Regions from separate parts of the Rhizobium sp. NLR22b genome, predicted to be linked through region 1. Evidence: riboswitches for the same ligand, from Rfam matches in the RefSeq annotation. Region 1 holds a riboswitch; the other holds the start of a gene.
What was found. A riboswitch is a leader RNA that binds a small molecule or an ion and turns the genes downstream of it on or off. The one in region 1 is predicted to bind FMN.
Positions count from the first base shown of each region.

Region 1 (3,294 bases):
CAAGGAAAAGCTGCTAGCAGCGCTTCGCGGCGGCATCAAGAAGGTGCTGATTCCGGAGGAGAACGCCAAGGACCTGGCGGAGATTCCGGACAATGTGAAGAACAACATGGAGATCATTCCGGTCTCGCGGATGGGCGAGGTGATCAAGCACGCGCTGATCCGGCGGCCGGAGCCGATCGAGTGGGATGGGACGGTGGAAACGCCCGTCATCACTTCGGTCGAAGGCCTCGATGACACGGGCGCAACCATAGCGCATTGAGTGGCATTTGCCACATTTGTGCCCTATTGGCGCAAAAGACGCAAAAAGGCTGGCGGAAACGCCAGCCTTTTTTGTGAAAACGTCATGGAGACGCTTGCTTTTCCTTGATTTGCAGGGCTTTTGGGTTCCCGGCGGGCCTGATGAAACCTAATCTGCGCCTAGCTTAGATTTGAGTCGTTTCATACCATTTAGAAAGGGGTGGAAACATGAACAAGAATGAACTCGTGTCCGCAGTCGCCGAAAAGGCAGGACTGACGAAGTCTGACGCGGCTTCCGCTGTTGACGCGGTTTTTGACGTTGTCCAGGCCGAACTCAAGAACAAGGGCGACATCCGCCTCGCTGGTTTCGGCAGCTTCACCGTTTCTCATCGCGCTGCAACGAAGGGCCGTAACCCGTCGACCGGCGCTGAAGTCGATATCCCGGCTCGCAACGTTCCGAAGTTCACGCCCGGCAAGGGCCTGAAGGACGCCGTCAACGGCTGATTTGATCGTCCGCCGGCCGTAAACGAGAACGGTTGAGCAGGATTTCGAGGGGTTCGGCGCGCCGGACCCCTTTTTGTTTTGCCGCTTGCCGCAGGCAGCGCTTTGTTTTACGAACGGTGCTGTTCTCAGGGCGGGGTGAAAGTCCCCACCGGCGGTAAGGGCTGCGGCCCGAGCCCGCGAGCGCCTTCCGAGGCTTTGGCAGGGGAAGGGTCAGCAGATCCGGTGCGATTCCGGAGCCGACGGTATAGTCCGGATGAAAGAGAATGAGCATGGCCGCGAGCGGGCAGGGGACTGCCGGCGTCTGCGCACCGTCGCCTCATGCGTCCTGATTTATGTTGGTCGCCTGCATAATTCCCTAAATCGGAATCGATTTGAGGATGAAATTATGCAGCAATTAAAAGCGCTACAGCGTCCTTTGCGCGTCTGGAAAGACGCGCGGCGCTGTAGTTCTGGGTGGAAGACATGAATCAGAATTCCCTTACAATGCAGCGTTCCCGCGCCTTTGCTGGCGCTGCTTTCATGGTGCTTGGAGGCGTCGCTTTCTCGCTGCTCAACGTCGTCACCCAATGGCTGACCATGAAGCTCGCCTTTCCGCCAGCCTCTGCTGCTTTCTGGCAATATGCCTTCGCCTTCCTCTTCTCCTTGCCCTTCCTGCGCAAATCCGGCCTTGCGGCTATGCGTACGAACTATCCCTGGCGGCACGTCGTGCGCGTCGTCTTTGCCGCGCTCGGCGTCGAGGCCTGGGTTTCCGGTCTTGCCTCAGTGCCGATCTGGCAGGCGATCGCGCTGGTCATGACCTCACCCTTCTTCATCATTCTCGGTGCCCGCCTGTTCCTCGGTGAGCGCGTCGGCGCGGCCCGCTGGGCAGCGACCGGTGTCGGCTTTGCCGGCGCCATGATCATCCTCCAGCCATGGTCGGACAGCTTCACCTGGGCAGCGCTCCTGCCGGTACTCTCGGCACTGCTCTGGGGTGCCTCGTCGCTCATCACCAAGAGCCTGACCGGTATCGAGAGGCCGGAGACCATCATCGTCTGGTTGTTGGTGCTGCTGACGCCGATCAACGGCGGTCTGGCGCTTGCTGCGGGCTTCGCAGTGCCGCCAGGCACGACACTCGCGCTCTTCCTTCTGGCAGGCCTCCTGACGGTCGTGGCGCAGTATCTGCTGACCCTTGCCTATGCCAGCGCCGACGCCGCCTATGTCCAGCCCTTCGATGACCTGAAGCTGCCGCTCAACGTGCTCGCCGGCTGGCTGTTCTTCGGCTATGCGCCCGCCGGCTATCTGTGGCTGGGCGCTGCACTCATTCTTTCCGCGTCGCTCTTCATCATGAGGAACGAGATGCGTCGGGAAAAACAGGCAGCCTGACGCCGACCCTCTGAAATTTCGGGGGCTGTCATGTCTCTGTCATAGCGGTCCCGCAAACCCCTCTGTTCGATCTTTTTGGACATTGGGGGTTTCCATGACAGTTTCATCCCGCAAGGCAGCGCTCGCTGCCGTGCTTCTCGCATCCGTGGCCTTCCCGGCTGCGGCCGAGCCGGTTTTCAACCGCATCGCCTCTTTCCCGGTCGCTCAGAACCTGCCTGGTGACAAGGACAAGCTGTCGCCGACATCCGCAGAAATCATCACCGCGACCGACGACGGCAACACCCTGATCTATAGCGACAGCCCGTTCGATGCGATCGGCTTCATCGACATCACCGACGCCAGGGTTCCGAGGGCCGGCGGCGCGCTGATGATGGATGGCGAGCCGACATCGGTCACCTCGAGTGCCGGCAAGGCGCTGGTTGCCGTCAATACCTCCGAAAGCAAGGCCAGGCCCTCCGGCCGCCTCGCAATCGTCGACGTAGCGACAAAGAAGATCGAGAACACCTGCGATCTCGGCGGCCAGCCGGATTCCATCGCCCTCAACAAGGACAAGACGCTCGGTGCCATCGCGATCGAAAACGAGCGCGACGAAGACGTCAATGACGGCAAGATCCCGCAGATGCCGGCGGGCGACCTCGCCGTTTTCCAGGTCAAGAACGGCACCGTCGATTGCGGCACCATCAGGCATGTGGCGCTGACCGGCCTTGGCGGTGTCGCCCCTGAAGACCCGGAGCCGGAATTCGTTGCCTTCAACGGGCAGAACGAGATTGCGCTGACGCTGCAGGACAACAACGAGATCGTCATCATCGATGCCAACACGGCTCAGGTGAAGGCCCACTTCTCCGCCGGCAGCGTTGATCTCTCAGGCATCGACACCAAACGCGACGGCGCCCTGAAATTCTCGAGCGAATCGAAGGGCGTCCTGCGCGAGCCTGATGCCGTGAAGTGGCTGGACGACAACCGCCTCGTCATTGCCAATGAAGGCGATTACCAGGGCGGCTCGCGCGGCTTCACCAACTTCGACAAGGCGGGCAAGGTTCTCTATGAATCGGGCGCTTCCTTTGAACGCGCCGTCGCCCATATCGGCCATTACCCCGAAAGCCGTTCGGGATCGAAGGGCGTCGAGCCGGAAGGCCTTGAAGCTGCCAAGTTCGGCGACGACCAATATTTCTTCCTGCTTGCCGAGCGCGC
Region 1 is NZ_JABDWM010000014.1:56,491-59,784, forward strand. Features, by position in the region: gene lon (endopeptidase La) at 1-259, shown strand, start outside; gene hupB (DNA-binding protein HupB) at 466-741, shown strand; FMN riboswitch at 859-1,010, shown strand; gene HJC00_RS21830 (DMT family transporter) at 1,204-2,103, shown strand; gene HJC00_RS21835 (esterase-like activity of phytase family protein) at 2,198-3,294, shown strand, end outside.

Region 2 (3,294 bases), on a different contig from region 1:
GCTGCCAGCGAGCAAGGCAGCCGCGATAGAAAGTGCCTTCATCGAAAACTCCATTTCATCCAGCCGCAATCACCTTAGGACCGCCAAATTGAACTGGAGATGAACTGTACGTTCATGTTTGCGGACGAAAAAGCAGCACTTTTTTGACCGCGGCAAACCGTTCTTCCCGTAGCGTCAAGCGCTTGAGGGGCGTCCCGCCGCCTGCCGAAAACCGTTCATCTCCTGCCGTAAAATGGATCTGGACCGGGGTTGCGCCCGGCGGCGACCTCGGTGAGCCGTCCGAGGTAATGCGCCCAGCCTTCCTCGTGGCCAGCGCACTGCTCCGCACTCGGCAGGCCGCTATGGGTGAGCCGCAAAAGCGTCCCGCCTCCCTGTTCGATCAGGTCGATCTCGACCAGACTCGACCCGGGCGGCACCACCTCGCTGCCGTCCCAGCCGAAGCTGTAGGCAAGCCGATGCACCGGCACCACCTCGCGAAACGAGCCGCGCGCAAAACGGGCGCCGGTGACGTTGACGAGATAGAGCCCGCCGGGCTCCGGCTCGACCTCGGCCTCCGTCCCCATCCAGCGCAGGATCTTCTCCGGATCGGTCATCAGCGCAAACACCGCCGCCGGCGGCGCTGCAAGATGCGTCTCGCGGCGCACGACGAAAGATTCTGGCATCGCTCTCTCCCATGGTTGCTGCTCTACCCCTCAGTGAGGCGGAGCAGCATGCTTTTTCGACATGGATATTCCTCAGCAGAAGCATGTAGGCGGAAGGGCGTGCTCAACAAGGGTGGTGGAGCATGTGCCCTTCGCTGACGCTCAGCGCATTCGCTCCCATCGTCGCTCACCCCCTCATCTGCCCTGACGGGCTTCTTTTCCCCGCTGGGGCGAAGGGGAAGCAAGCCTCACGGTGACCATACCTACCGCAAACATCTCAAATGGAGCGAGGCGCCCGCCGCGATTCCCCTTCTCCCCAGCGGGGAAAAGAAGCCCGGCAGGCAGATGAGGGGCGGGGAGCGAAAGCGATGAACGCCTTGAGCTGCAGCGAAAGGCAAATGGCCATATTAGAGGACACACCAACGCACCCATCCGGAAACCATCTTACCCTATTGCCAGCCCGCCGCCTTGCCCCTATTGTCCGCGCCGTTCTCAGGGCGGGGTGAAAGTCCCTACCGGCGGTATGCAGTTTCGATTGCGAGCCCGCGAGCGCCTTCCTCGGAAGGGTCAGCAGATCAGGTGAGATGCCTGAGCCGACGGTCATAGTCCGGATGAAAGAGAACGTGCGCTGCTGCTGCCCTCCGGGCTGGCGGCGGATGCTCGTGATCGCCTTGGGTGATGTGTCTGTACGCCAAAGGAGATTACCATGACACCCACCCGTTATGCCTTCGTCAAAGCCGGCTGGCACGCCGATATCGTCGACCGTGCGCTTGAAGGCTTCCAACAGCTTGTTCCCGCCGAACAGATCGACATATTCGATGTCCCCGGCGCTTTCGAAATGCCGCTTTTGTCGCGCGATCTTGCCGCGACCGGACGTTACGCCGCCGTCATCGCCGCTGCCTTCGTCGTCGACGGCGGGATCTACCGCCACGAATTCGTCGCCCAGGCCGTCGTCGACGGCCTGATGCGTGCCGGCATGGATACGGGCGTGCCGGTGCTATCCGTTTCGCTGACACCGCACCAGTATCAGGAGACGGAACACCATACCCAGATCTATCGCGCGCACTTCGTCGAGAAAGGCCGCGAGGCGGCACGCGCCGCCCTGATGATCGGCAAAACGCGCGCCGCCCTTGCGGCATAGAAGCCCGCGCGACAGGCGCAGGATCGGTCCGCTATCCCCCAACTGACGAAGTCGGCCAACCGCTCTTTCGTCATGCTCGGGTTTGTCCCGAGCATCTACATCAGGTGCAGCAGATCATCGGCCAAGGCCGAGGACGACGCCAAATAGAGGACGGGCTTGTCGACAAACTGACGGCGGGAGAAGCCCGCCGTCTTCTCCAACAGCAGAATAATTGATTCGACGCCCACCCCACGCTGTGGTCCACTCGATCCCGACATGTATCGCCATTCTTAATGCGTCCAAACCTCAAGGGAGCTGAAGATGAGCAATGCAATGCGCAGTGAAACCCCCATCGAAATTCCAGAAACACGGCCGATCGACACCAAGCTCGAAGTGGTCGTCATCCCCGTTTCCGACGTCGACCGCGCCAAACGCTTTTATGAGAACCTGGGCTGGAGGCTCGACGCCGACTTTGCCAATGATGTCGATTTCCGGGTGATTCAGTTCACCCCGCCGGGCTCCGGCTGCGCCATCATCTTCGGCAGGAACGTCACGGCCGCCGCCCCCGGCTCAGCGCAAGGGCTCTACCTGATCGTCTCCGACATCGAGGCCGCGCGGCGCGATCTCATCGCCCGCGGCGTCGAGGTGAGCGAGGTCTTCCACGACGCATCGGGCGTCTATGCCGGCACGGACGAGCCCTATCTCTTCGGCCGCCTGCGCGTCGCCGGCCGCGACCCCGAGCACCGCAGCTACCGTTCCTTCGCCTCCTTCAAGGATCCGGATGGCAACGGCTGGTTGTTTCAGGAAGTCACCACCCGCCTGCCGGGACGCATCGACGCCGATGAGACGGCCTTCTCGACATCGAGCGACCTTGCGGCGGCACTCCGCCGCGCCGCCCAAGCCCACGGCGAACACGAGAAACGCAACGGCGGCAAGCATGACGAGAACTGGCCGGACTGGTACGCCGAATACATGGTCAGCGAGCAGGCCGGCAGGCAGCTGCCGTTGTAGGTTGCGGCGACAGACGCTGGGAGTACCCGCTTCGCCTTCGAGCCCCTCAGGGCGAGGCTTCTTTCCTTTCTAGGGGTGCCATGCGGCACCCCCGTCTCTGCTCGTCCCAAGTCGCGCGCCATAGCCCGCACCTCATCGATCAAATATATCCCGCCACTGCTTCTCGCCGATCAGACAATCCGTCGTCGGCGCGTCGGCGGCGATCCTCTCCACCCCAGGCGACGGGGAAATGCCGCTGATCTCGAGCACCAGCTTTCGGCGCACGGCGATGGCGAAATCCTCGATCTTGTTGACCGGCAGCACGAAGCTGCCGGGGCCGCCGATCACGCAATCGGCATAATATTTGTCGAGCCCGCCGGGTGCATCGGAAGGACGCAGCATGATGGTCAGCCCGTTGATGATCATGCCTGATGCCACCGCCTTGTCGCGGGCGGGTGTGACAGGATCGCCGGAATTGTTGGGGCCGTCGCCGGAAATGTCGATCACCTCGCGCCTGCCGCGAAAGGGACCGGTGATGATCAT
Region 2 is NZ_JABDWM010000007.1:34,545-37,838, reverse strand. Features, by position in the region: gene HJC00_RS12970 (GCG_CRPN prefix-to-repeats domain-containing protein) at 1-42, opposite strand, end outside; gene HJC00_RS12965 (SRPBCC domain-containing protein) at 216-662, opposite strand; FMN riboswitch at 1,126-1,268, shown strand; gene HJC00_RS12960 (6,7-dimethyl-8-ribityllumazine synthase) at 1,348-1,782, shown strand; gene HJC00_RS12955 (VOC family protein) at 2,083-2,772, shown strand; gene HJC00_RS12950 (DUF1194 domain-containing protein) at 2,905-3,294, opposite strand, start outside.
Region 2: another riboswitch for FMN. It lies ahead of HJC00_RS12960 (6,7-dimethyl-8-ribityllumazine synthase); the one in region 1 lies ahead of HJC00_RS21830 (DMT family transporter).